Regions from separate parts of the Nocardiopsis sp. KDC1DS13DA1 genome, predicted to be linked through region 1. Evidence: riboswitches for the same ligand, from Rfam matches in the RefSeq annotation. Region 1 holds a riboswitch; each other region holds the start of a gene.
The links. Region 1 has a riboswitch for thiamine pyrophosphate ahead of thiO (glycine oxidase ThiO). Riboswitches for the same ligand answer to the same signal wherever they lie in the genome.
Positions count from the first base shown of each region.

Region 2: linked by a shared signal. The riboswitch ahead of ACTVAJ_RS09640 (ECF transporter S component) and the one ahead of thiO (glycine oxidase ThiO) in region 1 are both predicted to bind thiamine pyrophosphate.
Region 3: linked by a shared signal. The riboswitch ahead of thiD (bifunctional hydroxymethylpyrimidine kinase/phosphomethylpyrimidine kinase) and the one ahead of thiO (glycine oxidase ThiO) in region 1 are both predicted to bind thiamine pyrophosphate.

Region 1 is NZ_JBVMUY010000032.1:71,792-81,862, forward strand. Features, by position in the region: gene ACTVAJ_RS21365 (GNAT family N-acetyltransferase) at 1-363, shown strand, start outside; gene metF (methylenetetrahydrofolate reductase [NAD(P)H]) at 284-1,144, opposite strand; gene ACTVAJ_RS21375 (DUF817 domain-containing protein) at 1,373-2,176, shown strand; gene ACTVAJ_RS21380 (polyprenyl synthetase family protein) at 2,244-3,332, shown strand; gene ACTVAJ_RS21385 (DUF418 domain-containing protein) at 3,456-4,727, shown strand; gene ACTVAJ_RS21390 (SDR family oxidoreductase) at 4,796-5,689, shown strand; gene thiE (thiamine phosphate synthase) at 5,713-6,405, opposite strand; gene ACTVAJ_RS21400 (Rv2175c family DNA-binding protein) at 6,582-6,959, opposite strand; TPP riboswitch at 7,061-7,173, shown strand; gene thiO (glycine oxidase ThiO) at 7,172-8,407, shown strand; gene thiS (sulfur carrier protein ThiS) at 8,398-8,613, shown strand; gene ACTVAJ_RS21415 (thiazole synthase) at 8,616-9,386, shown strand; gene pknB (Stk1 family PASTA domain-containing Ser/Thr kinase) at 9,651-10,071, shown strand, end outside.
Region 2 is NZ_JBVMUY010000014.1:284,556-294,626, forward strand. Features, by position in the region: gene ACTVAJ_RS09620 (maltokinase N-terminal cap-like domain-containing protein) at 1-1,112, opposite strand, end outside; gene treS (maltose alpha-D-glucosyltransferase) at 1,114-3,156, opposite strand; gene ACTVAJ_RS09630 (alpha-1,4-glucan--maltose-1-phosphate maltosyltransferase) at 3,252-5,222, opposite strand; gene ACTVAJ_RS09635 (transglycosylase domain-containing protein) at 5,971-8,100, shown strand; TPP riboswitch at 8,296-8,404, shown strand; gene ACTVAJ_RS09640 (ECF transporter S component) at 8,509-9,120, shown strand; gene ACTVAJ_RS09645 (ABC transporter ATP-binding protein) at 9,126-10,071, shown strand, end outside.
Region 3 is NZ_JBVMUY010000021.1:118,300-128,370, reverse strand. Features, by position in the region: gene ACTVAJ_RS14380 (alanine/glycine:cation symporter family protein) at 1-1,160, shown strand, start outside; gene thiD (bifunctional hydroxymethylpyrimidine kinase/phosphomethylpyrimidine kinase) at 1,262-2,065, opposite strand; TPP riboswitch at 2,054-2,153, opposite strand; gene ACTVAJ_RS14370 (DUF368 domain-containing protein) at 2,190-3,119, opposite strand; gene ACTVAJ_RS14365 (acyl-CoA synthetase) at 3,553-5,229, opposite strand; gene rocD (ornithine--oxo-acid transaminase) at 5,604-6,878, shown strand; gene ACTVAJ_RS14355 (SGNH/GDSL hydrolase family protein) at 7,009-8,316, opposite strand; gene ACTVAJ_RS14350 (8-amino-7-oxononanoate synthase) at 8,365-9,624, opposite strand; gene ACTVAJ_RS14345 (adenosylmethionine--8-amino-7-oxononanoate transaminase) at 9,980-10,071, shown strand, end outside.

The sequences.
Region 1 (10,071 bases):
ATCGTCACCGAGGCGCTGCGCGAACGCGGCCGGGCCCGCCTGGCGCGCCGCTACCTGTCCGACCCCCTGGAGATCGCCGAGGTCCACGTCCACCCGGACGCGCAGAACCGGGGGATCGGCAGGGGGATGCTGCACGCCCTGTGCGAGGGCAGGGCCGAGCGCACCGCGGTGCTGTCCACCCGCGGGGGGCCGACCGCGGCGCGCCACCTGTACCGCTCGTGCGGGTTCACCGAGGTGCTGGAGGACTTCTCCTTCCCGGGCAGCCCGGACCAGCCCTTCTCGATCATGGCCGCGCGGCTGCCCCTGCGGAACTCCGGGGGGCGACCTCCCGGTAGATCTCCCTGGTGGCGGTGGACTGGTTGAAGGTGATGAAGTGGATGCCCGGCGCGCCCTCCGCGAGCAGCCGCTCGCACATGCGCTGGGCGTACTCGATACCGAAGGCCCGCACGGCCTCGGGGTCGTCGCCGAGGCCCTCGTACCGCCGAGCCAGCTCGGCCGGGAAGGGAGCCCCGGACAGCTTCTCCGAGTGCGGGATCGAGGCCAGCTTCACCACGGGGAACACCTCGGGGATGATCGGCACCTCACAGCCGCGTGCGGCCACGCGGTCGCGCAGTCGCAGGTAGTCCTCCACGTCGAAGAACATCTGTGTGATGGCGTAGTCGGCGCCGGCCTCGCACTTGCGCACGAAGTGGTCGGTGTCGGTCCCGACGTCGGCCGAGCGCGGGTGCTTGTAGGGGAAGGCCGCCACGCCGACGCTGAAGTCGCCGCTCTCCTTGAGCAGCCGGACCAGCTCCTCGGCGTAGGTCAGCCCCTCCGGGTGCCGGACCCACTCGCCCGTCGGATCGCCGGGCGGGTCGCCGCGCACGGCCAGCATGTTGGACACTCCCGCGGCGGACAGCCGTCCGATCAGGTGCCGCAGCTCCGCCACCGAGTGGTCGACCAGCGTCATGTGCGCGACCGGCAGGAGGGTGGTGTCGGTCGCGATACGCTCGGTGGTCTCCACGGTGAGGTCGCGCGTGCCGCCGCCCGCGCCGTAGGTGACCGAGACGAAGGAGGGGCCCAGCGCCTCGATCTCACGGATCGTACGCCAGAGCCGCGCCTGGGACTTGGGCCCGCGCGGGGGGAAGAACTCGAAGGAGAACATCGGTTCGCCCGAGTCGAGGAGTTCCCTGATCTGACGCGGCCGCGCGGCCGGGTTTCGGAGCCCCGCGGGGCGTGTCGGTGCTGCCAGCATGCACACAACCTTAGGCAAGCCCCCCTCACCCCTCGGAAGGGACGTCCCACTCCGTGAGACCGCGGACGCCAAATGTGTCCGGACACACCCTCCCGGGGCCGGGTGCGTCGGAGCGGGACCGCCTGCGACCATCGGCCGATGACAACGCGCTCCCCCCGCTCCCCGTACGTCCTGCCGCAGCTCCTGAGATTCGCCTGGCTCCAGGCGCGGGCGTGCGCCTTCGCGGTGTGCATGTTCGCCGGCATGGCGGCGTCCACGGTGGTGCCCCTGCCGCTCCCCCGTTACGACGCGCTCCTGCTGTACGCCGTGGCCGTGACGGCGGTGTTCTGGGGGCTGGGGCTGGAGAGCGGACGGGAGATCGCCGCGATCGCGGGCTTCCACGTGGTGGGGCTGGCCTTCGAACTGGCCAAGGTAGGGCTGGGATCGTGGTCCTACCCCGAGCAGGCGTGGGCGGTGCTGTGGGGCGTGCCCCTGTACAGCGGGTTCATGTACGCGGCGGTGGGCTCCTACATCGTGCGGGCCTGGCGGCTGTTGGAGCTGTCGCTGGTGGGCTACCGGGCCCGGGCCACCACCATCGTGGCGGTCGCGATCTACCTCAACTTCCTCACCCACCACTGGCTCCCCGACCTGCGTGCGCTGCTGGCGGTCGTGCTCATCGTGGTGACGTGGGGGACCTGGGTGTCCTTCACCGTGGGTGAGGCGCGTTACCGGATGCCGCTGTCCCTGTCGTTCCTGTTGATCGGGGTGTTCCTGTGGGTGGCGGAGAACGTGTCCACCCTGTTCGACGCCTGGCGGTACCCGCACCAGGCGGACGGGTGGAGCTTCGTGCACGTCGCCAAGCTCGGCTCGTGGGCGCTCCTGGTGACAGTGTCCTTCGTCCTGGTCGCCAGCTGGCGCCAGACCCGCGGCGGCGGGGAGGGACACGCCCCGGACGTCCGTTGAGCGAAAGTCGGCGGGCGGTCCGCGCAAACCGAACCACCCGTTCCCACCAGCCACTAGTGTGCTGGGTATGGTCGCTTCCCCTTCCTCAGCCGCATCCGTCTCACCCGTCTCCGTGATCCGCTCCGCAGTGGACGGCGAGCTGGCCGCGTTCTGCGCCACGCACCGGGTACGGCTCCTGGAGATCGGCACCGAACTGGCCCCGGCCATGGACGCCCTGGAGGCGATGCTCTCCGGCGGCAAGCGCCTGCGCCCCACCTTCTGCTACTGGGGGTGGCGCGGCGCGGGCGGCGGCGAGGACGACGAGCGGATCGCGCGCGCCGCGGCGTCCCTGGAGTTCCTCCAGGCCTGCGCGCTGATCCACGACGACGTGATCGACCGCAGCGACACGCGGCGGGGGCTGCCCGCCACGCACAAGCGGCTGGAGGCCCTGCACGCCGAGCACGGGTGGAGCGGCGACAGCGAGGGGTTCGGGCAGGGGGCGGCGATCCTCATCGGCGACATCTGCCTGGCCTGGTCCGACGAGATGTACCAGGCGAGCGGGTTCGCCCTGGAGACGCTCCAGGCCGGGCGGCGGCCCTTCGACGCGATGCGCACCGAGGTGATGGCGGGACAGTACCTGGACACCCTGGAGCAGGTGCGCGGGACCGGGACGCGTGAGGCCGCGCTGCGCGTGATGCGCTTCAAGTCCGCCAAGTACACGATCGAGCGCCCGCTGCACCTGGGCGCGGCGCTGGCCGGGCGCCTCGACGCGCTGGAGGGCGTCTACACCGACTACGGCCTGCCCCTGGGTGTGGCCTTCCAGCTGCGCGACGACGTCCTGGGGGTGTTCGGCGACCCGGGCACCACGGGCAAGCCCGCCGGGGACGACCTGCGCGAGGGGAAGCGCACCCTGGTCGTGGCCGAGACCCTCGCCCGCGCCGACCGGGCCGACGCCGACCGGTTCCGCGCCCTGCTGGGAACGCCGGACCTGTCGGCGGAGTCGGTCGAGTGGATGTGCGGGTTGATCGCGGACTGCGGAGCGCTCAAGGCGTGCGAGGCCCTCATCGAGGAGTACGCCGCGCAGGCGGTGGCGGCGCTGGAGAGCCCCGAGCTGGACGCCGCCGCCCGCGAACCGCTCCGCCGGCTGGTGGTGGCGGCCACCTCGCGGACGCACTGACCGCCCGGCGGACCACCCCGAGAGGGATGTCGGGGACGGACTGGACGAAAGTGGGTTGTCCGCCCCCGAACCCGCCCGGTTGAATCGACGGCAGTCACGTCGCGAATACGGGGGGTCTGCCGCATGCCGGGGCGAACCGCGTCACGGGGACCGAGCGGGGCGGGGGAACGCGCGCTCGCGCCGGACCTGGCCCGCGGGTTCATGCTGTTGTTCATCGCGATCGCCAACACGGTCTGGTACCTGTGGGCGGTACCGATGGGGGACCTGGTGGGCCACCCCGAGCCCGGGGGCGCGCTGGACGCCGCCGCACAGTTCCTCACCGTCGTGGCCGTGGACGCGCGCAGCTACCCGATGTTCGCGTTCCTGTTCGGCTACGGCATCGTGCAGCTGGCCACACGGCAGGAGGCGGCCGGGGCCGACCCGAGGGACGTCTCCGCCCTGCTGCGGCGGCGCAACCTGTGGCTGCTGGTGTTCGGGTTCGTCCACGCCCTCCTGCTGTGGATGGGCGACGTCCTGGGCGCCTACGGCCTGGCCGGCCTGCTGCTGTGCTGGCTGTTCCTCCGGCGCAGGGACACCACCCTCCTGGTGTGGGCCGGGTCCCTCACCGGCCTGCTCGTCCTGCTCTCCGCCGCCGGCCTGCTGACGCTCGCGCTGCCGCAGACCGGGGCGGAGCCCTCGGCCACGAACCTCATGGACCCGCTGGCCGACAACATCGAGAACACGTCCCCGCTGGGCGCGGCCCTGGACCGGATCCTGGTCTGGCCACTGATCGTGTTCGGCCAGGGTCTGCTGGGGATGGTGGTGCCCACGGCGATCCTCCTGGGGTTCTGGGCCGCGCGCCGCCGGATCCTGGAGGAGCCCGAACGCCACCTCGCCCTGCTCCGCTGGTTCGCCTTCGGCGGGATCGCCGTCGGCTGGCTGGGCGGACTCCCGACGGCGCTGGTCCAGACCGGCCTCTGGGACGTGTCCCCGGGTGACGCGTTCGCCCTGCTGGACGCCTCCACCGGGATGGCGTGCGGCCTGGGGTACGTGGCGCTGATCGCGCTGATCGCCCGCCGCGTCCAGCGGCGCGGGCGCGGGCCCGGCGTCGTGCTGACCGCGCTGACCGCCACCGGACGGCGTTCGCTCTCGTGCTACCTCGGCCAGTCGGTGCTGTGCGCGCCGCTGCTGTCCGCCTGGGGTCTGGGTCTGGGCGCGCGCATGACGTCGTGGAGCATGCTGCTCTTCGCGGTCGGGGTGTGGCTGGTGACGGTCGCGGCCGCCTACGCGCTGGAGCGCGCGGGCCGACGCGGTCCGGCCGAGGTCCTGCTGCGCCGCCTGTCCTACCGGCGCCCTCTGGGCGGGCGGCCCGCGGTGTCCGCCGACGGCACGGACCAAGAGCGCACCACCCGCTGACCGGAAGCCGCAAAAACGCGCGTGCCGTTCGGCGTCCGACCCGCCCTGATCCCTCAGGATGGGGTGTCATGGGCGACGATCACATGACAAACCACACCATAGGGGTGACGGGGGCGACCGGGGCGGTCGGTGGACGCGTCGCGGCCCGGATCGCACGGCTCGGGCTGACGCAGCGGCTCATCGTCCGCGACATCAACCGGGCCCCCGAGTACCCGGGCAGCAGCGCCGCCATGGCGGCCTACGAGGACACCGCGGGCTTCGAACGGGCCTGCCGCGGGGTGGACACGCTGTTCCTCGTGTCGGCGACCGAGTCCCAGGACCGGATCGACGCGCACACGAGCGCGGTGGACGCGGCGGTGGCGGCGGGGGTGTCGCGGATCGTCTACCTGTCCTTCCTGAACGCCGGTCCCGCGGCCACCTTCACCTTCGCGCGGACCCACTTCTTCACCGAGGCGCACATCCGGCTGTCCGGTGTGGACCACACGTTCCTGAGACCCAGCCTGTACCTGGACCTGTTGCCGCGTTGGGCGGACGAGCACGGTGTGGTCCGCGGTCCCGCCGGTGACGGGCGTGTGGCCTGGGTGTCACGCGACGACGTGGCGGACGTGGCGACCGCCGTGCTGACCGACCCGGCGGTGGTCGCGGTGGCCTCGAAGGCGACCTACGACGTGACCGGCCCGGAGGCGCTGACCCTGGGCGCCACGGTGGACAAGCTGTCCTCGCTCACCGGCCGCACCATCCGGTACGTGCCGGAGACCTGGGACGAGGCGCTGGAGTCGCGCCGCACCAGCGGAGCGCCCGAGTGGGCGGTGGAGGGCTGGGCGTCGTCGTACGCGGCGGTCGCCACCGGTGAGATGGACGTGGTCGCGCCCACCGTGCCGAAGCTGACCGGGCACCCGGCCCAGTCCATCGAGGGGTTCCTGCGGCGCCACCCGAGCGCGCTGGCGCACGTGGCCGTGTGACGCCGCAGGAGGTGCGGGGCCGGTTACCCGGCCCGTTCGCCCCGGACCTCTCCGGAGGCGCGGGCGACCAGCCGGGCGCGCAGTTCGGCGGCGGCCGCCCTGGGGTCCTCCGCCTCCGTGACCGCCCGGACGACCACGACCCGGCGGGCCCCGGCGTCCAGGACCCGGTCGATGGTGGACAGGTCGATCCCGCCGATGGCGAACCACGGCTTGTCGGTGTCCAGCGCGGCGGCCGCCTCGACCAGTTCCAGCCCGGCCGCGGGCCGTCCCGGCTTGGTCGGGGTGGCCCAGGTCGGACCCACGCAGAAGTAGTCGCTGCCGATCTCGGCGGCTGAGGCGGCCGCGGCCTCGATGTCGTTGTTGGAGCGGCCGATGACCGGGTCCGCCCCGATGATGTCCCGGGCCATCGGGACGGGCAGGTCCCGCTGGCCCAGGTGCAGGATGTCGGCGCGTACCGCGCGCGCGATGTCGGCGCGGTCGTTCACGGCGAGCAGCGCGCCGTGCCGCTCGCAGGCCTCACGCAGCACCTCCAGGGCCGCGATCTCCTCACGGGCCTCCAGGCCCTTGTCCCGGAGTTGGATGATGTCCACGCCCCCGGCGAGGGCGGCGTCCGCGAACTCGGCGAGATCGCCGCGCCCGCGCCGGGCGTCGGTGCACAGGTACAGAAGGGATGCGTCCAGGTGCTTGCGCAGGCTGGTTCCGTGGCTGGTCCTCACGCTGCCCACCCTAGGGCCTGTGCCGTGGGCCACCCAAGGGGCGCCGCCGGGGTGCCTCGAGATGGGCGCGCCGCGGGCGTCCGTCGGGGCGGTGGCGGGCGAGGGGCGGGCGGGATCCCCGCTCCGGGGCACCCGGACACGGGCCGGAGCTCGGCACGGACCCCGGAGGGGTGCGGCTAGAAGGCCATCCCCTGGGCCCGGCGGCGGACCTCGGTGCCCCTGTTCTCCCGCATCGCCTGGATCGGCGTCCCCGGCAGGGAGTCGTCGGGCGTGAACAGCCAGCGCAGGGCCTCCTCGGTGGAGAACCCCGCGTCGGTGAGCAGCACCAGGGTCCCCGGCAGGCCCTTGACGAGGTCGTCACCGTCGAGGAAGGCGGCCGGGATGGACAGCTCTCCGGAGCGGACGACGCCCATCATGCGGTTCTCCCGGATCAGCTGCTTGATCCGGTTCGGGCTCACGCCCAGCGGCGCCGCGGCTTCCCTGAGGGTCAGCCACTCGCCGACCAGTGCGTCGATGTCGGGTTCGCGTTGTGTCACGTTCCCAATCTGCCACATCGGCGGAGGCAGCCGACACCCTCGCGCCCCCGCTCCGGGAGCCGCCGGGGAGATCCCCGTCACCGCCTCCCGACCGGGGTCATCTAGGATGAACGCGGAAGTGAACGTCCCGCGGGAGCCGGGTGGACCCGGCTGAGAGGGAGGCTGCTCCGGCCTCCGACCGCACGAACCTGATCCGGGTCATACCGGCGAAGGGAGTGGAGCACGGCGCCATGCGCACATCGAACGAGCCCCACCCTGCGGCCAGTCGTCCTACCAATGTCGGCGACCGGGTGGTCGTGATCGGCGGGGGCGTCATCGGACGGGTCACCGCCTGGCGCGCCGCCCAGCGCGGACTGTCCGTCACCCTGGTCGAACCCGACCCCGTCGAGGAACCCCGGCGCGCCCGGGCCTCCTCCGCGGTCGCGGCGGGCATGCTCACCCCCGCCACCGAGGCGGTGTTCGGGGAGGAGCGGCTCGTCGGACTCGGTGTCCGGTCGACGGGCCTGTACGCCGACTTCGTCGCCGAGCTGGAGCGGGCCAGCGGCGTGCGGGTGGGGTACCGCACCACCGGCACCCTCCTGGTCGCCTTCGACCGCGACGACCTGGCCGTCCTCACCGACCTCCAGGACCTCCAACGGCGCGTCGGCATCGTCGGCGAACGCCTCACCAGCCGCGAGTGCCGACGCCTGGAGCCCATGCTCGCGCCGTCCGTACGCGGCGGCCTGCACGCCCCCGACGACCACTCGGTGGACCCCAGACTGCTGCTGCGGGCCCTGGCCGCGGCGGGTGAACGGACGGGGGTGGCCACGGTGGCCGACCGGGCCGAGGAGGTCACGGACACCGGATCCGGGGGCGCCCCCCTGGGTGTGCGTCTGGCGGGCGGCCGCGTCCTGCCCACCGACCAGGTGGTCCTGGCCGCGGGCTGCTGGAACGAGCGGATCGCGCTCCCCGAGCCGGTCGTGCCGCACCTGCGCCCCGTCAAGGGCCAACTGCTGCGGATGCGCCCGCCCTCCGGCGAACCGCCGATCGTCTCCCGCACGGTCCGCGGCCTGGTCCGGGGGTTCCCCGTCTACCTCGTGCCCCGCGAGGACGGCGAGGTCGTCGTCGGCGCCACCCAGGAGGAGCTGGGGTACGACACCGCGCTGACCGCCGGAGGGCTCTGGCAGGTCCTGCGCGACGCGCGCGAACTCGTCCCGGGGGTGACCGAACTGGAGATCACCGAGACCTGCGTCGGCCTGCGCCCGGGTTCGCCCGACAACGAACCGCTCCTGGGCCCCACCCGGATTCCGGGGGTGCACCTGGCCGGCGGACACTACCGGCACGGCGTCCTGTTGACCCCGGTCACCGGCGAGGTCATGGGCGAGGTCCTGGCCGGCGGCGCGCTGCCGGAGTACGCGCGCCCCTTCGCCGCCGACCGCGAGTCGGGCGTCGGCCACACGAGCACGTGGGAGAAGCAGTGGAACTGATCATCAACGGCGACCGGCGCGAGGTCACCGAGGACACCACCGTGGCCGCGGTCGTGCGCGACCTGACCGCCGCCGGGGACGGCGAGGTTCCCGGCGGTATCGCGGTGGCCGTCAACGACGAGGTGGTGCGACGGACCGCCTGGGCGGACACCCGCCTGAACCCCGACGACCGTGTGGACGTCCTGACCGCCGTCCAGGGAGGCTGACCATGACCGACATCCTCGACGACCCGCTGGTGATCGCCGGCGCCTCCTTCGGTTCCCGGCTCATCACCGGTACCGGCGGCGCCCCCTCGCTGGAGGTGCTGGAGGAGGCGCTCGTCACATCCGGGACCGAACTGACCACCGTGGCGATGCGCCGGGTCGCGCCCGGCACCCGGGGGTCGGTGTGGGACGTCCTGACCCGCAACAAGATCCGCCCCCTGCCCAACACGGCGGGCTGCTTCACCGCCGCCGACGCCGTGCGCACCGCCAGGCTCGGCCGGGAGGCCCTGGGCACCGACTGGGTGAAGCTGGAGGTCGTCGCGGACGAGCACACGCTCCTCCCCGACCCGGTGGAGCTGCTGGACGCGGCGGAGCGGCTGGTCGACGAGGGCTTCACCGTGCTCCCGTACACCAACGACGACCCCGTCCTGGCCCGCCGCCTGGAACAGCTGGGGTGCGCGGCGGTCATGCCGCTGGCCGCGCCGATCGGCTCCGGCCTGGGCATCCGCAACCCGCACAACCTGGAGCTGATCGTCGAACAGGCCGGGGTCCCGGTGATCGTGGACGCGGGGATCGGCACCGCCAGCGACGCCGCCCTGGCCATGGAGCTCGGCTGTGACGCCGTCCTGCTCGCCACGGCCGTGACCCGCGCCCAGGACCCGGTGCGGATGGCGTCGGCCATGCGCGACGCCGTACGCGCGGGGCGCGGGGCACGGCTGGCGGGGCGGATCCCCGTCCGCCGACACGCCCGGGCGTCGTCCCCGGCGGCCGACTAGGGCGTGTGTGACGGACGCCGCCGGAGCCGCCGGCGGCGTCACGTACGGTGGGGAGCACGCGGTGCTCCCGGAGCGGCACCGCACGACCGACGACGACCCAGGCGCGAACGCCTCCCGCACAGGCGGTGCGGCACGGCGCCACCGCGATCCGCGGGGCGGCCCGGGCACGAGCTTCCGCTATCGTGTCGGTTCGACACCCGGTGTCGGGTACGCGCCACCGGCCGCGAACGCCCGCGCTCCCCGCAGCAAGGACACTACTCCGCCGTGGACATGACGACTTCCGATCCCCTCGTAGGCTCGACGCTGGACCGACGCTACTTCGTCGAGTCCAGGATCGCCGGTGGCGGGATGGCGACCGTCTACGTCGCCCACGACCTGAGGCTCGACCGGCGACTGGCGCTGAAGGTGATGCACCCGTCGCTCGCGCAGGACCCCACGTTCGTCCAGCGCTTCATCAACGAGGCCCACTCCGTCGCCAAACTCTCCCATCCCAACGTGGTCCAGGTCTTCGACCAGGGCGAGGACCAGGGCCACGTCTTCCTGGCCATGGAATACGTGCCGGGCCTGACCCTGCGTGACCGGCTGAAGGCCGCCGGGCGGCTGGGGCCGCGCCAGGCGCTCCAGGCGATGGCCCCCGTGCTGGCCGCGCTGGGCGCCGCCCACCAGGCGGGCATGATCCACCGGG
Region 2 (10,071 bases), on a different contig from region 1:
AAGGAGCGGAGCATCCCGGCCACGTCCCGCAGGGGACTGGTCAGCCGCTGGCGCTCCCGCACGGACACCGTGGGTTCGCCCTCGAAGTCCAACAGCACCCATCCGGACGCCGTGCGGATCACCTGCCCCAGGTGGTAGTCGCCGTGGATGCGCTGGACCGGCAGCGGCTCGTCCGACCGGGCGAAGTCGGTGTAGGCCGCCATCACCCGCGGCGCGTACTCCGCCAGTTCCGGTACCTCCCCGCTGGCCACGGCCAGGCGTTCGATCATCGCCTCGGCGAGCTCGGAGACCGAGGTCGCCGACAGCACGTCCGTGGGCAGTGCCCGTGCCAGGGAGCCGTGTACCTCGGCCGTGGTCCGGCCCAACCGCTCGGCCTCCCCGGTGAACGCGTTCTCACCGTCGGCGGGGGAGCCGCCCACCAGTGCCCTGACGTTCCTGGTGGCCAGCACCCAGCCGTCCGTGGCCTGCGGGACGTAGGACTGGAGCATCGCCAGTGTGGTGGGCTCCTGGTGGCCGGGCAGATCCGCCTCGATCCAGCCGCACGTGCGCGCGACGTACGGTGAGCCGGTCAGCGCCATGGTCAGTTCCAGGTCGGGGTTGTGCCCCGGCCAGAGTCGGCGGAAGGTCTTCAGGACGTAGTCCTCCCCGAAGACCAGGGACGTGTTGGACTGCTCACCGGTGAGGACCCGGCCGTGCGCGCCGACCCGGATCGGGGCCCCGGGAAGCGTCCGGAACCGGACCCCGCCCCTGTTTCCGGGACAGGTCGGGGCGGCGAACCGTTCGAGCAGGACCGCGGTCAACTCCCGGTCGTGCGAGGCGTCGTAGACCGCGCGCGGGCGCCCGCCCGTCACGCGGCACACGCCGATGGTCTCGGCGGCCAGTTCCCCGGGCAGGGAGCGCGGCGTCCGTGAGCCCAGCAGCACCTGGTAGCGGGAACGGAGGCCGCGCTGCTCCGCCTCGACGACGACCACGTCCAGGCCGGGGCCGTCTCCGCGTGCGGACACCAGGGTGTGCCTGCTCGCGACGCGCAGGTCGTGGATGGGGACGCCCTTCCCGGAGAACCACCGTTGCCGGGGCAGCCAGGCGGCCAGGAGTTCTTCGAGTTTCGACATGTCAGCTCGGCCTGTTTCCCTTCCCGCCGCCACCCCTGTCGGAGCGCTCCGCGACCGGGTCCGGGGGACCCGTGACGGGGGCGGCGGCCCACGCGGGAGCGTCGGCGGCACCCCCGTGGCGCGCGGAGACACGACCCGCCGGAGTACTGGGCGTCGTGGTGACTGTGGTGTGGTGTCCCGCCCGCCGGTCGGGGACCGTCCGTCCGGCCGGGGCGCCGTCGGTGGCCCGGACACGGATTCCGGCTGCGGGCAGACCGTAGGACGGCACACCGTCGTGGTCTCTCCCGTCCGGCACCGCCGAGGTCTCGGCGGGCAGCTGGAACCAGTAGAAGCCGTGCCCGGGCAGGGTGAGCAGGTACGGGAGCTCCCCGATCTCCGGGAACCGCACGCCGCCGACGCACTCCACCGGGCTGACCCCGGTGTACTGGGACAGGTCCAGCTCCACCGGCTGCGGGAACCGGGAGAGGTTGTTGACGCACAGCATCCGGTCGTCGCCGTGCTCGCGGATGAACGCCAGGATGCTCGGGTTGGTGGCGTTGAGTTCGGTGAACTCACCGGTACCGAACACGGGGTGGCGCTTGCGGATCTGGATCATGCGCCGGGTCCAGTGCAGCAGCGAGCCGGGGTTGTCGCGCTGGGACTCGACGTTGAGCGCCTGGTAGCCGTAGACCGGGTCCATGATCAGCGGCAGGTAGAGCCTGGCGGGGTCACCCCGGGAGAAACCGGCGTTGCGGTCCGAACTCCACTGCATGGGCGTGCGTACCGCGTCGCGGTCGCCGAGCCAGATGTTGTCGCCCATACCGATCTCGTCGCCGTAGTACAGGACGGGCGAGCCGGGCAGCGAGAGCAGCAGGGCGGTGAACAGTTCGATCTGGTCGCGGTCGTTGTCCAGCAGCGGGGCGAGCCGCCTGCGGATCCCCACGTTGGCGCGCATGCGGGGTTCCTTGGCGTACTCGGAGTACATGTAGTCGCGCTCCTCGTCGGTGACCATCTCCAGGGTCAGCTCGTCGTGGTTGCGCAGGAAGATCGCCCACTGGCAGTTGCGTGGGATCGGCGGTGTCTGGGCGAGGATCTCCGAGATCGGGAAGCGCTGCTCCTGGCGCACCGCCATGAACATCCGCGGCATGAGCGGGAAGTGGAAGTTCATGTGGCACTCGTCGCCGCCGGACCCGAAGTCGCCGAAGTAGTCGACGACGTCGGACGGCCACTGGTTGGCCTCGCTCAGCAGGACGCGGTCGGGGTAGAGGCGGTCCACCTCGGAGCGCACCCGTTTGAGGAACTCGTGGGTCTCCTTCAGGTTCTCGCAGTTGGTGCCCTCGCGCTCGTACAGGTAGGGCACCGCGTCCAGGCGGAAGCCGTCGATGCCCAGGTCGAGCCAGTAGCGAAGGACCTCCAGGATCGCCTCCTGGACCGCCGGGTTCTCGAAGTTGAGGTCGGGCTGGTGGGAGAAGAAGCGGTGCCAGTAGTACTGGCCGCGGACCTCGTCGTAGGTCCAGTTGGACGTCTCGGTGTCGACGAAGATGATGCGCGCCTCGTCGTAGCGGTCGTCGGTGTCCGACCACACGTAGAAGTCGCCGTAGGGTCCGTCGGGGTCGGTGCGGGAGGCCTGGAACCACGGGTGCCGGTCGCTGGTGTGGTTCATGACCAGGTCGGTGATGACGCGGATGCCGCGCCGGTGCGCCTCGTCGAGGAGTTCCACGAAGTCGGCCGTGGTGCCGAACTCCGGGAGGATCGTGAAGTAGTCCGAGATGTCGTATCCGCCGTCGCGCAGCGGCGACTGGTACATCGGCAGCAGCCAGACGCAGTCGATGCCGAGCCACTGGAGGTAGTCCAGTTTCTGTACCAGGCCGGCCAGATCTCCGGTCCCGTCGCCGTTGGAGTCGAAGAAACCGCGGGCGAGTACCTCGTAGAAGACGGCGTGCTTGTACCAGTGGGGGTCACCGGTACCGCCCGAGGACATGAGCGGGCCGGTGGCGGCCCCGGTGGCTGGGGCGAGCGGACCGTGCTGGGCGTCTCCGCCGGGTCCGGGCTCGTCTGTGCTCATCAACTGCTCCCCACCAAGAAAGGTTCGACATCTGATCACGGGGCGTTCCGGACCGGGGGCCGGCGCGGCGGCCGACCCCCCTGCGTCCGGGGCCGCTATCTGCCGGTGGTGGTGAAGACGTGCGCGGGGGCGATCGCCGGGTCGAGGCGGACGTAGTTGTCCGCGCCCCAGACGTGGGTGCGGCCGGACAGCGCGTCGGTCACCGTGAGTTCCTCCTCCCAGGTGCGGCCGATGGACGGCAGGTCCAGGTGCACCGTCGCCTCGCGGGTGTGGTGCGGGTCGAGGTTGACGACCGTGACGACCAGGTCGTCGGGGTCTCCGGGGCGCTCACCGGGTCGGTGCTTGGAGAAGCAGAGCAGCTCCGGGCGGTCGACGTGGTGGAAGCGCAGGTTGCGCAGTTCACGCAGGGCCGGGTGCTCGCGGCGGAGCCGGTTGAGTGTGCTGATCAGCCCGCTCAGGGTGGTTCCGGCGGCCTCCGCGGCGGCCCAGTCGCGGGGGCGGTACTGGTACTTCTCCGAGTCCAGGTACTCCTCGCTGCCGGGGGCGGCGGGCGTGTTCTCGCACAGTTCGAACCCGGAGTAGATCCCCCAGGTCGGCGAGAGCAGTGACGCCAGGACCGCGCGGACGGCGAAGGCGGGCCGCCCGCCGTGCTGGAGGTAGGCGTGCAGGATGTCGGGTGTGTTGGCGAAGAGGTTGGGCCGCAGGTAGTGGGCCGTCTCCTGGCTGAGCTCGGTGAGGTAGCCCTGGAGCTCCTCCTTGCCGTTGCGCCAGGTGAAGTAGGTGTAGGACTGGTGGAAGCCCACCTTGGCCAGGGTCCGGAGCATGGCCGGGCGGGTGAAGGCCTCGGCCAGGAAGAGGACGTCGGGGTGCTCGCGGGCGACGTCCGCGAGCAGGCGCTCCCAGAAGGCGACCGGTTTGGTGTGCGGGTTGTCGACCCGGAAGATCCGCACGCCGTGGTCGATCCAGTGCCGCACGACGCGCAGGATCTCGGTGTACAGGCCGTCGGGGTCGGTGTCGAAGCAGAGCGGGTAGATGTCCTGGTACTTCTTGGGCGGGTTCTCGGCGTGGGCGATGGAGCCGTCGGCGCGGTGGGTGAACCACTCGGGGTGCTCGGTGACCCAGGGGTGGTCGGGAGAGCACTGCAACGCCAGGTCCAGGGCGATCTCCATGCCGTGCTCGGCCGCCTCGGCGACGAACGCGTCGAAGTCGGCGAGGGTGCCCAGATCGGGGTGGACGGCGTCGTGCCCTCCGTCGGCCGAACCGACCGCCCAGACCGAACCGGGTTCGCCGGGCTGCGCGGTCAGCGCGTTGTTCGCGCCCTTGCGGTGTGTGCCGCCCACCGGGTGGATCGGCGGCAGGTAGACCACGTCGAAGCCCATGTCGGCGATGGCGGGCAGTCGCTTGGCGGCGCTGGCGAAGGTGCCCGAGCGCTCGTGCCCGGGGGCGGTGTCGACCTGCGCGCCCTCGGACCGGGGGAAGAACTCGTACCAGGAGCCGAAGAGCGCGCGTTCGCGGTGCACGACGACCCGGGTCCGCCTGGAGCGGGTGACGAGTTCGCGGACGGGGTGGTCGGCCATCCAGGCGAGGACCTCGGGTGTCACGGCGGAGGCGAGGCGCTCCAGGGGCGGCAGCGAGGTGTCGCGCAGGACCTTCGCGGCCCTGGCCAGCGCGGGTGTGCGGGGGACGCGGCGGGCGGCGCGGGCGAGGATGCGCGCGCCCTCCTCCAGCACCAGGTCGGTGTCCTGGTCCAGGGGGAGTTTGACCTGGGCCGCCCGGTGCCAGGTGGTGAAGGGCTCGGTCCACGCCTCGACGGAGAAGGCCCAGCCGCCCTCGGTGGGCAGGCTGATCTCGGCCTCGTGGCGATCGGTGCCGGGGGCGTGTTCGCGCATGGGCACGAGTGCCTCGCGGCGGCCCTCGGGTGAGTGGAGGACGACGCCCGCGGCGAGGGAGTCGTGCCCCTCGCGGACGACCGTCGCCGCCACGGTGAAGCGTTCACCTGGAACGGCTTTCACGGGTCCGAGATCGTTGTCCGGAGAGATGTCAAGTATGGGCAGGCGTCCGATCACTGGCTACACCGTAATTGTCGTGGTTCGGGCGTTGTGGACTGCGGGAGGCTGGGTTTGAGATCGAAATAACGTGCAGTTAATACGAGGAAAGGCAGCGTTAACGAAGAGGCCGGGCAAAACTGTCCGGATTGCGGCTTCGGTGCCCTCCGCTGTCTATCGTCTGCCCTCCTGTGGGGTTTGGCGGAGTGTCGGGGCCGGATAATTTCTGTGATCCTCGTCACACTGGTCGTTCGGAGGCATGCCTGGTATTTGGCGGGTTTCACCTGGGCAAACTTCGCAAACAGTGCATAGCGCAACAGTCGATGCAGGGGTCTCTGTGGGTGTTTCGCATGGTTCTCTGGAGAAAAGTCGGAAAACTCCACGGTCGTGTTGCGCTCCGCGTCGTGCTGGGTAGGGATGATCGAATGCGTCCCTGGTTTGTCGGCTCGCATTCCGGACATCCCCAGGAGTCCGGCGTGTCCCCCTGAAAGCGCGTGCATCGGATTCGGTTCGTTCGTGATGCCGGGCCGCTCTGCGCGTGATCTCTCTTGATATCGAGTCTTTTCACTTGTGCTTCCCGGGTGTTGCGGAGATTGCGATGATGTGTCTCTGATGTTCGATATGGGAGCTTTGCCATGGATTGGGGAAGCTTTTCTGGGACACGCCCTGGATGCCGGTCCTCCCTTTGCGGGTCCCTTGGGAGGGTGGTCGGCGCAGTACCCGTCCCCCGCCGAGCGGGGGCGGGCGCCACACGGCGTGAGGGGGCGACGTGACGGGGTCGATCCGGAGGGCAGCATCGCGCGTGGAGGGAGCGCGCGCTCTCGCACGGCTGGTCGGGGTCGCGGTGGTGGCCGGCCTGTTGGTGGCCGCCCTGGTGCTGCCGTGGGTCGGGCCGGCGGGGATCGTCGGTCGCGACACCGCCGCCCTCTTCATGGCGATGCCCGACGACCTGGAGGTGCCCCGTCTGTCGGAGCGGGTCGTGCTCACCGACACCGACGGTCGGCCGTTCGCCGAGATCGCCGAGCGTGAGCGCGAGGTGGTCCCGCTCGACGAGATCAGCCCGTGGGTTCCCGCGGCACTGCTCGCGGTCGAGGACGACCGCTTCCACGAGCACCACGGCTTCGACCCGCAGGGTGTCCTGCGCGCGGCCGTGCTCACCTCCATGGGTCACACGCAGGGCGGCTCCACCATCACCCAGCAGTACGTGAAGAACCTGCTCATCGAGACGGCGGACAACGAGGGGGAGGCCGCCAGGGCGAGCGAGCGGAGCCTCGCCCGCAAGCTGGTCGAGCTCCGGTACGCGATCGGCCTGGAACGGCGGCTGACCAAGGACGAGATCCTGGAGGGCTACCTCAACCTCGCCTACTTCGGCGCCGGCGCGCACGGGATCGAGATGGGCGCGCGGCGGTACTTCTCCGTCCCCGCCGCCGACCTCGACCCGGCGCAGGCCGCGCTGCTGGTCGGGCTGGTGCGGGCACCGTCGTACTACGATCCGCTGACCAACCCCGAGGCCGCCCGGGGGCGGCGCGACCTGGTCCTGGGCCGGATGGTGGCCGTGGGGGAGCTGAGCCGGGAGGAGGCGGACCGGTACGCGGCCCGGGACCTCGGCCTGGATCCGACACCGCGCGGCGGGAGCTGCTACCACAGCGAGTACCCGTTCTTCTGCGACTACGTCATGCGCTGGCTGCGGCGCACGGACGTGCTCGGCGACACCGAGCAGGAACGGCTGCGCGTGCTGCGCCAGGGCGGACTGACCGTCCGGACCACGTTGGACGCGGACATGCAGGAGGCGGCCCAGGAGGCGGTCGACCGCCACGTGCCCCACGACGGGTCCACGCGCTTCGCCGCCCAGGCGCTCGTCGAACCCGGTACCGGGCAGGTGAGGGCGCTCGCCCAGAACCTGCGGTACGGCTTCGACGAGAACGATCCGGGGACGACCGCCATCAACCTCGCGGTCGACCGGCGTGACGGCGGGACCACCGGTTACCAGGCCGGGTCGACGTTCAAGACGTTCACCCTCGCCGCCGCGCTCGACGAGGGCATGGGTTACGGGACCAGTTTTCGGTCGCCCGGAAACAAGACGATCAGCGGTCTGACGAACTGCGACGGCGCCCGGATGGAACCGTGGAGCGTGCGCAACGCGGGCGAGAGCAACTCGGGCACGCACACCATGGTCACCGCGACCCGGGGGTCGGTGAACACCTACTTCGCGCAGCTCCAGCGCCGGGTGGGGCTGTGCGAGACCGCGACGATGGCCGAGCGCGCGGGTGTCCACCGCGCCGACGGGCAGCCGCTGGGGGTGTGGAGTTCGTTCACCCTGGGGGACCAGGAGGTCTCCCCGCTCACCCTGGCCGCCGCCTACGCCACGTTCGCCGCCCGGGGCGTGCACTGCGCCCCGGTACCGGTCGGCGCCGTGGTCGTCGGCCGACCGGGGGAGGAGGGCCACGAGGAGATCCCGGTCGAGGCCGCGTGCGAGCGCACGGTCGGCCAGCGGGTGGCCGACGGGGTGAACCACCTGCTCCAGGAGCCGTTCAACGGAGGCACGGCGGGCGGTCTCGGTATCGGGCGTCCGGCCGCGGGCAAGACGGGCACGACCGACGGGGCCGCCTACGCGTGGTTCGCGGGGTACACGCCGAACCTGGCCGCGGCGGTGGCGGTCGGAGACGTGCGGGGCGGTGAGCGCCACCCGCTCCAGGGGGTGACCATCGGCGGTCGGTACTACGGGATCGTCTACGGCGGAACCGTGCCCGGTCCGATCTGGCGGGACACGATGAGCGGGGCGACGGCGTCGCTCCCGGCGGAGGGGTTCGCGGCCTCGCCCGCGGCGTTCGGCGACCCTGACGCCGAGGCCTCCGGCGACGGGGACGAGGAGGAGGACGGAGAGGACGGTGACGGGTAGGCCGTGGGCTTGGGCCCGTCACGTCCTCAACGGACGCCCGCGGCACGGTACCCGCTGCCGTCGGAGCCGGGAACGCCGTGGCGGCCGGGGATCCGGACGGCCGCCGGAGACGGTGGGTGGGCCCGGCGAGGTCGGCTGACGCCACGAGCCGGGTGGTGCGTGTCACTACCAGGCAGTATGTGTCGCATAATGGTGCACAACCGACAGGGGAGCGCATGAGCGCTGAGAGTGCGGCACCGTCGCCGCAGACCCTTACACACCTGATCTGGGTAATGCCAGCGAAGGAAGTCGTAGGAACCGTCACCGGTGGCGTGTCTCCCGCGCACCGGTGTTCGCACGGTGCGCGCGGCACGCCCGCCGGGACGCTCTTGGCCGCATGGCCCCTCGTCACCCGACGAAGGGACAGGAATGAGCACCGACACCGGCTGGACCGGATACAAGCAGGGCCTCGTCAGCGGGATCCGCGGCTGGCGGACGGTCGACATCGTGGTCGCCGCCGTCATCGGCGTCGCGATCGGCGTCGTCTTCTGGCTGTGGAACATCGTGTGGACCGTCACGACCCCGCTGTTCGTGGGCTTCCCGCCCGGGCAGGCGGTCGTCTACGGCATGTGGCTGATCTCCGGGGTCCTGGGCGGCCTCATCATCCGCAAGCCCGGCGCCGCCCTCCTCACCTCGATCGCCGCCGCCTCCGTCTCGGCCGTGCTGGGCACCCAGTGGGGGATCATGGTCATCCTCGACGGCGCCCTCCAGGGCATCCTGCCCGAGCTGGTCTTCCTGGCCTTCGGCTACCGCCGTTGGGGCATGGGTGTGGCCGTCCTCGCCGCCGCCGTCGCCGGTATCTCCCCCGCCATCCGTGACAACATCACCTACAACGTCGCCTGGCCGATCGAGTTCAAGCTCGCCTACGGCGCCATCGTCATCGTCAGCGCCGCCGTCATCGCCGGAGTCGGCGCCCGCCTGATCACCACCGCGCTCGCCAGGACCGGCGCGCTGGCCCCCTTCCCGTCGGCCAAGGGCTGAGCGGGATGGGTGAGCGCCTCCACCCGGCTGGAGGGCCCGGCGCGCGCGTCGAGCTCTCCGGCTGGGGCTGGCAGCACTCCGGCCGGGACTCCCACGCCCTGCGCGGTGTCGATCTGACCATCGAACCCGGCGAACGCGTCCTCCTCCTGGGCGCCTCCGGGGCGGGCAAGTCGACCCTGCTGCACTCCCTCGCGGGGCTCACCGGCCCCGACAGCGCCATCAGCGGCGACCAGGAGGGCACCCTGCTGGTGGACGGCGAACCCGCCGACCGGCGGCGCGGCCTGGTCGGACTGGTCAGCCAGGACCCCGAGACGCAGCTGGTGATGGCGCGGGCCGGGGACGACGTCGCCTTCGGCCTGGAGAACCTCGGTGTGGACCCCGGCCTGATCTGGCCGCGCGTCGACGCCTCCCTCGACGAGGTGGGCTTCCCCTACGGACGGCGCCACTCGACCGGAGCCCTGTCCGGCGGCGAGAAGCAGCGCCTGGTCATCGCGGGGGCCCTGGCGATGCGCCCGCGACTGCTGCTCCTGGACGAGCCCACCGCCAACCTCGACCCCGACGGCGCCGCGCTGGTGCGCGGTGTCCTCCAGCGGCTCCTGGCCGAGACCGAGGCGACGCTCGTCCTGGTCGAGCACCGGGTGGCCGACGTCGTGGACCTGGTGGACCGGGTCGTGGTCCTGGAGCCGGGCGGCGGGGTGATCGCGGACGGCGAGCCCGGCGAGGTCTTCGCCGAGCACGGCCGATCCCTGGCCGACCAGGGGGTGTGGATCCCCGGTGAGGAGCCCGAACCGGACCTGCCCCCGGGGGCAGGCGGCTCCCCCCTGCTGGAGGCGGTCGGCGTCACCGCGCGCACCCCGTTCGAACTGGGCGCGCGCTCGGCGGCGCCGCGCACGGTGCTGTCGGGGGTCGACCTGTCCGTGACGGCCGGGACCGCCACGGCGCTGACCGGAC
Region 3 (10,071 bases), on a different contig from region 1:
TGGCCATCGGGGTGGGCGGCCCGGGCGCCCTGTTCTGGATGTGGATCGTCGGCTTCTTCGGCATGGCGACCAAGTACAGCGAGGCGCTCCTGGGCGTCATGTTCCGCCGCACCGACGACAAGGGTGAGCAGAGCGGCGGACCGATGTTCTACCTCAAGTACGGTCTGCCGGGCGGGCTCGGCACCACACTGGGGGTGGCCTTCGCGGTCTTCGGCGCCGTCGCGGCGTTCGGTATCGGCAACGGCACCCAGGCCAACGCCGTCTCGCAGCAGATCACCAACATCACGCCGCTGGCGCCGTGGATGGTGGGCCTGCTCCTGATGGTCCTGGCGGGCTCCGTCATCCTCGGCGGGATCAAGAGCATCGGGCGCGTGGCCTCCGCCCTGGTGCCCCTGATGATCGTCGCCTACATCAGCATCGCCCTGATCATCCTCATCGTGAACTGGGCGGCCATCCTCCCGGCGCTCCAGCTCGTGGTCACCGACGCGTTCACCGGTACGGCCGCCGGCGGCGGTTTCGCCGGAGCGGGCGTCATGCTCGCCATCCAGATGGGCTTCGCGCGCGGCATCTTCTCCAACGAGTCGGGCCTGGGCACCGGCGCCATCGCCGCCGCGGCCGCCAAGACCAGGCAGCCGGTCCGCCAGGCGATGGTCTCCATGACCCAGACCTTCATCGACACGATCATCGTGGTGACGATGACGTGCCTGGTCATCATCACCACCGGGGTCTGGCGGGGGGAGAACAGCGACGACGGTTCGCTGCTGACCACGGAGGCCCTGACCGAGGGGCTCGGCTCCATCAGCCCCGGGCTGGCCCCGGTCGGCACCTACGTTGTGGCGATCGCCGTCGCGGTGTTCGCCTTCACCACCCTCCTCGGCTGGGCGTACTACGGCGAGCGGTGCGTGGAGTTCCTCGGCGGGCGCAGGCTGGTCCTGCCGTACCGCCTGGTGTTCATCGCCGTCATCTACGTCGGGTCGGTCGCCGCGCTGGACTCGGTGTGGCTGTTCAGCGACATCGCCAACGGGCTCATGGCACTGCCCAACCTCATCGGGCTCCTGCTGCTGTCCCCGGTCATCGTGGCCGAGACCCGGAAGTTCTTCGCCCACCCGGACTGGAAGGACCCGGACGCCGTCATGGACGACGTGAGCAAGGGCGGCTAGGGCCCGCTCTCCGGGAAACACGACGAGGGGGACCGCGCCCGGCGCGGTCCCCCTCCTTCGTGCGTCGCGGTGCCCGCCACCGCCAGAGGTGACTGTGCTGACTACCACCACAGGTGGAAGTGGTGCACCGGCCCCTGGCCGCCGCCCGCGTCGATCTCGTCGGCGCGCCGGATCGCCTCCGTCAGGTACGCCTTGGCGTCGGCGACCGCGGTGGCGGTGTCGGGGCGCTGCGGCAGGAGCGCGGCGATCGACGAGGACAGGGTGCAGCCCGTGCCGTGCGTGTTGCGGGTGGCCACCCGCGGGGCCCGGAACTCGACCGGCGCGGCGTCCCGGGAGACGAGGACGTCGACGCTCTCCTCCCCGGGCAGGTGGCCGCCCTTGAGCAGGACACGGCGCGGCCCCAGGTCCAGCAGCCGCTCGGCCTGGGCGTGCATACCCGCCAGGTCGGCGGCCTCGGACTCGTCCAGCAGGTCCGCGGCCTCGGGCAGGTTCGGGGTGATCAGGTCGGCGCGCGGCAGCAGCCGTGTGCGCAGCGCCTTGACCGCCGAGGGCTCCAGCAGCCGGTCACCGCTCTTGGCGACCATCACCGGGTCCACCACGACGTTGCGCAGCCCGTGGCGCGCGATCGCGTCCGCGACCGCCTCGGTGATCTCGGCGGTGGCGAGCATCCCGACCTTGACCGCGTGGACGGCGGCGTCGGTGAAGAGCGTGTCCATCTGCTGGACCACGAACTCCGCCGGGACGCCGTGGACGCCGGTCACCCCGCGCGTGGACTGGGCGGTCAGCGCCGCGACGACGGTCATCCCGTAGGTGCCGTGCGCGGAGAACGCCTTGAGGTCGGCCTGGATTCCGGCGCCGCCGCTGGGGTCGCTTCCGGCGATGGACACGATGTTGTACGCGCTCATGGGCGTCCCTTCGCTAGTGCTAACTAGGGCAGGTTCGACGGGTGTGTTCTCAGCCGGAGGGGATCCTCCGGCACCCCGCGCCGTCGGGGCGGTGCCGCCCCGGACGTTCTGTGCTGCTACGACCCTAGTGGACGGGGGTGGAGTGGTGCCGGTGGGAGGTCCCCGCCCGGTTTTTCTTGCGGTGCTCGTAGACGACGGCGGCCACGACGACGGCGAAACCGACCGCCATGAGGGTCACCGTCAGCGGGATCTCGGTGGGGGGGAGGATCTCGCGCTCCTCGGTCTGCCACGGCCACAGGGCGCGCAGGGACCCGGCCATGAGGCCGGTCAGGACGACGAGGGTGATGTGGTGGTAGTTCTCCAGGAGGAACTGGAGGAGCTTCACGAACAGGGAGAGGCCGGTGATCGCGCCCAGGGCGAAGGCCCCGATGTAGACGAGGTCGAGGCTGGCCACCGCGTCCTTGGTGGGCACGTACAGGCCGACCGTGACCAGGATGAACGAACCCGACACCCCGGGCAGGACGAGGGCGCAGATGGCCACGGAGGCGACGAGGAAGACGACCAGCGGGTTGGCGGGCAGGTTCGCGCCGGGAAGTCCCGTCAGTGAGAAGGCCAGGGCCGCGAAGGCCAGGGCGACGAGGTAGTGCCAGGCCTTCCAGGGCTTGCCCGAGCCGGAGTAGGGCACCCACAGGGAGGCGAGCACCAGTCCGAAGAAGACGGCGTGGGCGTACTGGGTGTGCTCCTCGACCAGCGGTGCGATGAGCAGCAGCGCCAGGATGAGCGCGACGGGCATGCCGACGAGCGCCGGGACGAGCACGCTCCAGTTCACGAGGCGGAACTGTTCCTGGGCGCGTTCTCTGCCCCGGCCGCGTGGGACGTCGGTGACGTAGCGCTTGATGCCGCTGACCATGTGGCCGGCGCCGCCGATCAGGTCGTCGTACAGGCCGACGATGAGTGCGACCGTGCCGCCGCTGATCCCGGGCAGGGCCTCCGAGGTGCCCACGGCCCCGCCGCGTACCGCGTTGAAGATGAAGGAGCCTACTGACTTGGCCATCTGAGTTGTGAGGCGCGAGCCCGGATGCTCCGGGAGGGGGCGCGCCGTCCTCCGTCCTAGTGGTGTCACCGTACCCACCCTCGACCGGGTGGAGGTGGCGTGTTGTCTCGCGGGGGTCTGGGCCCCGACCGTCGCCCGTTCCGACGCGCCGATCCCCTGGGAGGGTCCGCCTTGTGGTCCGGAACCGGGTGTGGGGGGTTCGGGGCGGCCGGGCGTGGTCAGTCTAGCGGCGCGGGTGGCTGGGCAGAGCGTCTGCGAGGGGCCTGAAAACGGGTTTCGGCTGGTTGCGCGGGCATTGCCTTGGTGGCCGAAATGTGGTGCTTCGCCGCACGGGGGTGCGGTGGTCCGCACCCCGTGCGGCGAAGCACCGCGCGCTCCCCGGGCCCGGGCTTCCCAAAGGTCGCGGAGGGTGTGCCCGCGGTACGGCGGAGGGTCAGAGGGCGGCGTGCTCCGGTGCCGTCCCGGCGGGCCCCGCCGCTCCCGTGTCCCGCCGCGCGACCGAGGCCGCCCACCGGTAGTCCTGTTTGCCGACCGCCGTCCGGCGGACCCTGTCCACGACGTGCACGCTGCGCGGGACCTTGAACCCCGCCAGGCGCCCCCGGCAGTGCGCGCGCAGCTGGGCGGCACCGAGTTCGGCTCCGGGAGCCAGGGAGACCAGGGCGGTCACCCGCTGGCCGAGCCGCTCGTCCGGGGCGGGGACGACGATCGCGTCCTCCACCAGCGGGTGCGCCTTGAGGACCGCCTCCACCTCCTCGGGGTAGACCTTCTCCCCGGCGGTGTTGATGACGACGCTGCCCCGGCCCAGCAGCATGACCGAACCGTCCCGCCCCCGGGTCCCGTAGTCGCCCGACAGCGCCCAGCGCCGCCCGTCGGCGTCGACGGGGAAGGTCCGCGCGGTCGCGATCGGGTCGTTGTAGTAGCCGAGGGGGATGCGCCCGGTGCGCGCGATGCGGCCGACACGGGTCGCCCCCGGACGCAGGGGGCGCAGGGAGTCGTCCAGCACCGCGATGCTGCCGCCCATGGTGAAACTGCGGCCGTCCCCGCCCCGGTCCTCGTCCTCGGGGGCGGTCGCGGACCCGCACACACCCGTCTCCGACCCGCCGTAGGCGTCGGCCAGGGCGATGTCCTCGCGCCAGGCCTGCCAGAGGGCCCGGACCGCGGGCGTGAGCGGAGTCCCGCCGGAGCGCACGGAGGTCAGTTCGGGGCACAGCCCGGGCTCGGTGAGCAGGTGCCGGGCGAGCGGGCGCGCCATCGCGTCCCCGACCAGCTGGACCACGTGCACGCCCTCGCGGTGCGCCAGTTCCAGCACCCGGTCCGGGGCGAAGCTGCGGTCGGTGGAGAGCACCACGCGCTTGCCGCACAGCATCATGCTCAGGGCGTTCCACTGCCCGGCGGCGTGCATGAGCGGTCCGAGGACCAGCATCCGCTGCGGGAAGCACCGCGCGGCGCGTTCGGCGACGTCCTCGGGGGTCCGGGCGCGCGGTTCCCCCGGGGCGCGCCGCTCCAGGGCCGCGCGGAAGATGTCGGCCTGCCGCCACAGCACCCCCTTCGGGTAGCCGGTCGTGCCGCCCGTGTAGAGGAGGTAGTGGTCGTTGCCGTAGGTGGGGGGCAGGATCGCCGGGTCCGCCGGGGCGGCGGCCAGGGCCTGCTCGTAGTCGGTCCCGTCGAGGTCGGTGTCGCGTACGCCGCCGTCCTCGACCAGGAGCACGTGGCGCAGGCGCGGCAGGTCGGGACGGACGGCGGTGACCTTGGCGGCCAGGGAGTCCTCGGCGATCAGCGCGACCGCGTGGGAGTCCGACAGCACGTGCCGCAGCTCGCCCGCGACGTAGCGGTAGTTCACGTTCACGGGGACGGCGCCCGCCCGCAGCACCCCGAGGAAGGACTCCATCCACTCGGCGCGGTTGAACGACAGGATCGCCACGTGCTCACCGGGACGCACACCGGCTCCGACCAGGTGCGCCGCCAACCGGACGGAGCGGTCGTGCAGGGTCCGGTAGGTGAGGCGGCGGGGTCCCGCGACGAGGGCGACGCGGTCAGGGACGGCGTCGGTCACGGCGGTGAGGAGGCGGGGGAGGGAGAAGGGGGCGTCGGGGGACGCTGGGGTGGGCACGCCGGACCTCCCTGGAACGGGTCTCGGGCCGACCTCGGCCGGGTGCCCGCGCGGGCCCCGACCGCCGCGGCGGGGTGGTTGATGAGCCGACCGTACCCCGCGGGAGGGGGGTCGATCGCGGTCGGGGCTGTGGAGCGCGTCACCCGGGTACTCCTCGCAGGTCACGCCGTGTGCCGAGGCCCCCGCTCACCGGGCTTGCGACGCTCCGCGCGCCCGGGTTTCGGGCCTCGGGCCGCCACTGTGATCTGCCTTACCTCTTGTGTGCTCACCGGATCATCTGCTCAACTCTTGGGGACCTCCGCCGCCGTGCTCTACCGGGCCCGTCGGTGGGTATCTACTGTCTGACATCGGTCAATGGTGATCGGAGCGGCTAGATGAGCAACACCCGCAACCTGGGTCAGCAGGACTCCGCCGGAAACCCCGGCGGACAGGCACTCTCCAGTGAGGAGCACATCGAGCTCGCGCGGACGCGTTCCGCCCACAACTACGCACCCCTGCCCGTCGTGATCGCCGAGGGCCGCGGAGCCTGGGTGACCGACGTGGAGGGACGCCGGTACCTGGACTGTCTGGCCGGGTACTCGGCCATGAACTTCGGACACCACAACCCCGACCTGCTCGCCGCGGCCCACCGGCAGCTGGACCGGGTGACACTGACCAGCCGGGCCTTCTACAACGACCAGTTCGGGCCCTGGGTCAGCGCCCTGGCCGACATGGTCGGCAAGGAGAAGGTCCTGCCGATGAACACCGGCGCCGAGGCGGTGGAGACCGGCATCAAGGTGGCCCGCAAGTGGGCCTACGAGGTCAAGGGCGTACCGGAGAACGAGGCGACCATCGTCGTGGCGGGCGCCAACTTCCACGGGCGCACGACCACGATCATCTCCTTCTCCTCCGACCCCGAGGCCAGGACGGGCTTCGGGCCGTACACGCCGGGTTTCCGGTCGGTGCGGTACGGGGACGCGCAGGCGATCGAGGACGCGATCGACGAGACCACGGCGGCGGTGCTGATCGAGCCGGTGCAGGGCGAGGCGGGAGTGATCGTCCCCCCGCAGGACTATCTGCCCCGCGTCCGGGAGATCTGCGACCGCAACCGTGTCCTGTTCATCGCCGACGAGGTCCAGGCGGGCCTGGGCAGGACCGGGACCATCCGGGCGTGCGAGCACAGCGGGGTGGTCCCCGACGCCTACCTGTTCGGTAAGGCGCTGGGCGGCGGCATCCTGCCGGTGTCGGCCATGGTCGCCGACGAGGACGTGCTCGGCGTCATCCAGCCCGGTCAGCACGGGAGCACGTTCGGCGGCAACCCGCTCGCGGGGGCCGTGGGGCGCACGGTGGTCACGATGCTGACCGAGGGGCCGTACCTGGAGAACGCGCGGCGACTGGGCGAGGTGCTCGCCCGGAGGCTGAAGGAGTTCGTGGGCGACGGCGTGGTCTCGGCCCGCAGCATCGGCCTGTGGGCGGGTGTGGACGTCGACCCGGAACTGGGCACCGGCAAGGAGCTGTGCCAGCGCCTGGCCGAGCACGGTGTCCTGGTCAAGGACACCCACGGCTCGACGGTGCGGATGTCGCCTCCGCTGGTGATCAGCGAGGAGGACCTCAACTGGGGCCTGGACCGGTTCGGTGAGGTGCTCGCCGAGCTCAAGGCGGGCAAGTAGCGGTTACCCGGAGGAGCGGAGGCCCCGTTCGCGCGGGGCCTCCGCTCCGCTTCGGCCCGCGGCCGGGCCCCCGTCCCCGGCGGCACCCGAACGACCGACCCCTCCGGGCGGCCGTTCCGGAGAGCACGGTCTAGTCCTCGGCCGCCGGGGGCCCGGTCCCCTCCCCGCCGCCGTCCCCGGGTGAGGGCGCGTCGGAGGCCGAGGCCCCGAGACGGTCGAAGGGCCCGCCGAGTTCGCTCGCGAGCAGCTCCTCGTCGACCTTGTCCAGGGTCTCCTCGGCGACGTACAACGTCCGCTCCGGCCCCTCCTCGATCTGCAGGCGCACGCGTTCGGCGATGGACAGCTGTCCCTGGGCGGTCGGGTGGAAACTCGCGCGGTCCACGCGCATCCCCTCGCCCAGGCGGCCGAGGACGATCCCGTTCAGCCACGCCTCCTCGGCGCTGACCTCGAACCCGGTCAACGCGGAGAAGACGTTGACGTACTCGACGCTGCCCACGTCCCGGTCACCGTAGATCCGGCCGTCGGTCCGGTAGACGACGTCGCGGATGCGTTCGTTGAACCGCTCTCCCACCGAGTTGAGCCAGGTCTGGTCACTCGTGGTCAGCGTGTAGTACATGCTCGGCGGTTCCTCCGGGAACAGCCGCGGGTAGCCCAGGACGAGGATCCTGGCGTTGGGGGCGCGGTCGCGGATCTGGCCCAGGACCTCGGTCAGGGTCTCCTCGAAGCGGTCCATCCGTTCGAGGATCTCGTCCTCCTGGGCGGTGCACACACCGTTCTCCAGGAGCGGCATGCGCACGATGCAGGTGCGCAGGACGGGGATGAACCCCAGGTCGTTGCCGCCGATGCCGACGGTGACCAGGGACGTGTGCTCGGTGACCCGTTCGATCTGCGACTCCGGCGTGCCGATCTCGCTGAGCATGTCCGCCCCCTTGTGGCTGCTGCACGCGTAGAAGGCGAGTGCCCCGGTGAAGGAGAACTCCTCCGCGATCACCCGGGGGTAGGCGTTCTCGGAGCGCCAGCAGCCGCCGGGCTCGGCGGTGGCCGGATCGTAGTCGCCCGCACCGTCGCCCGAGGAGTAGGAGTCGCCCAGCGCGACGTAGTTGCCCCACAGCGCGGCCTCACGGGGCTCCATCCCGACCCGCCAGTCGGCCTCCTCGTCCTCGGTGATCGGCGGCAGCTCCTCGGTGGGGCAGACACCGCCGGTGGCCTCGCACCACAACTGGAGGAGTCCGCTCCGGCCGGCGGGCACGACCAGGGTGACCACCAGTGCCACGACCAGGACGGCCGCGGTGGCGAGGGTGACGCGGGCGCGCCGCCGGCGCCGGGTGCCGCGCGGTCGGGGGTCGGTGTCCTCGTCCGGTCCGGCGGGTGGGGCGGCCGGCTCGCCGTCGGGTTCGCGGGGTTCGGGGTCCGACGGATGGTCACCACTGGCTGACACTGCCGCTTCCGCCTCCCAAGTCCGGCCGGGTCCTGTGCAAGCGTCAGACTACCTGGGGCGGTTCGCCGCGATCACGTCCACGACGTGGTGGACCTGAGCCTCGGTGAGCGTCGCCCGCGCGGTGAGCCGCAGCCGCGACCGGCCGTCCGGGACCGACGGCGGGCGGAAGCAGCCGACACGCACACCCGCCTCCAGGCACGCGCCGCGCCAGGCCACCGCCTCCTCCGGGGAGGGGGCCACGACCGACACCACGGCCGCGTCCGGGGTGCTGACCTCCAACCCCCGTGCCCGCAGCCCCCCGGCCAGGCCCAGGGCCCGTGCGCGCACCGCGTCGGCCCGTTCGGGCTCGTCGCGCAGTACCCGCAGGGCCGCCAGCGCCGCGCCCGCCGCCGCGGGGGCGAGGCCGGTGTCGAACACGAACGTGCGGGCCGTCTCCACCAGGTGCCGTACCACCCGGCGAGATCCCAGCACCGCGCCGCCCTGGGAGCCGAGGGACTTGGACAGCGTCACGGACACCACGACGTCCTCCGCCCCGCACAACCCGGCCAGGGCCGCGGTGCCCCGTCCGCCCGGACCGACGACGCCCAGCCCGTGTGCGTCGTCGAGCAGCAGCGCGGCGCCGTGCGCGCGGGCCGTCCGGGCCAGGGCGGGGACGTCGGTGAGGTCGCCGTCGACCGAGAAGACGGTGTCGCTGAGGACCAGGGAGCGGTCCCGGGCGCCGGCGAGCGCCTCCCCGGCTCCCTCGGGGTCGGCGTGGTCGAAGAGGGCGACCCGCGCGCCGGAACCCTTGGCCAGACGGGTGGCGTCGATGAGGGAGGCGTGGTTGTGGCGGTCGCTCACGATGAGGGGCGCGGTGTCGCCCTCGGGGTCGGGGGCGGCCAGCGCGGTGACCATGGCGAGGTTGGCCGCGTAGCCGGAGGAGAAGACGAGCGCCGCCTCCGCGCCGCAGAAGTCGGCGAGCTCGCGCTCCAGCTCCCCGTGGAGTTCGGTGTCCCCGGTGACCAGCCGTGATCCGCCCGCCCCGGCCCCCCACACGTGGGCGGACTCGGCGGCGGCCCCCACCACCTCCGGGTGCAGCATCAGCCCGAGGTAGTCGTTGCCCGCCAGGTCCAGGCGGTCGTCGCAGACGGTCCGGGGCACGGTGCGCCGGGTCAGACCCGCCTCGGCCCTGCGCCGTGCCGCCCCGTCCAACCAGGCGAACGGCGACCCCGACCGCTGGTCGCCACCGCTGTCCTCGACCCTCGTCGGGTTCGTGGCCCGCAGCGTCCAGGGGCGCGGAGGGACGGCGACGGCGGCGTTGGGTTCCATACGGGCGGGGACTCTCCTCTGGTCGAAGCCGGGCGCCCGGACACCGGGGCGGGCGCGCTCGGCGCCGTGTGCCAGACGGGTCGCGGACCGCCTCCACCTGGCAGGACCGACCCAGCGGCGGCCAATCCCGCTGGGTCGGTCCGGTCCATGTGTGCCAGGGAGGCGTCTACGACTCTGCCGTTCCCGGGGTGTGCGCGTCACCCGTGAAAGCCCACAAACTTCCGTACGGAATCCTGGTAGGACCACACGGGACCCCACTGGTCCGGTCCGTGAACAATGGGGCCGCGAGGGTCCGACGCCCATGCCCGCACCACCGTGAGGAGGAAGGGGCCGCCCCCGGCCCCGAGAACCGCCCATGACCCCCACCGAGTACACACCCGCGCGGCGGCCGGCCGATCCCGCGCGGGTCAGCGCCCTCGACGGCGCCCACCTGTGGCACCCCTACAC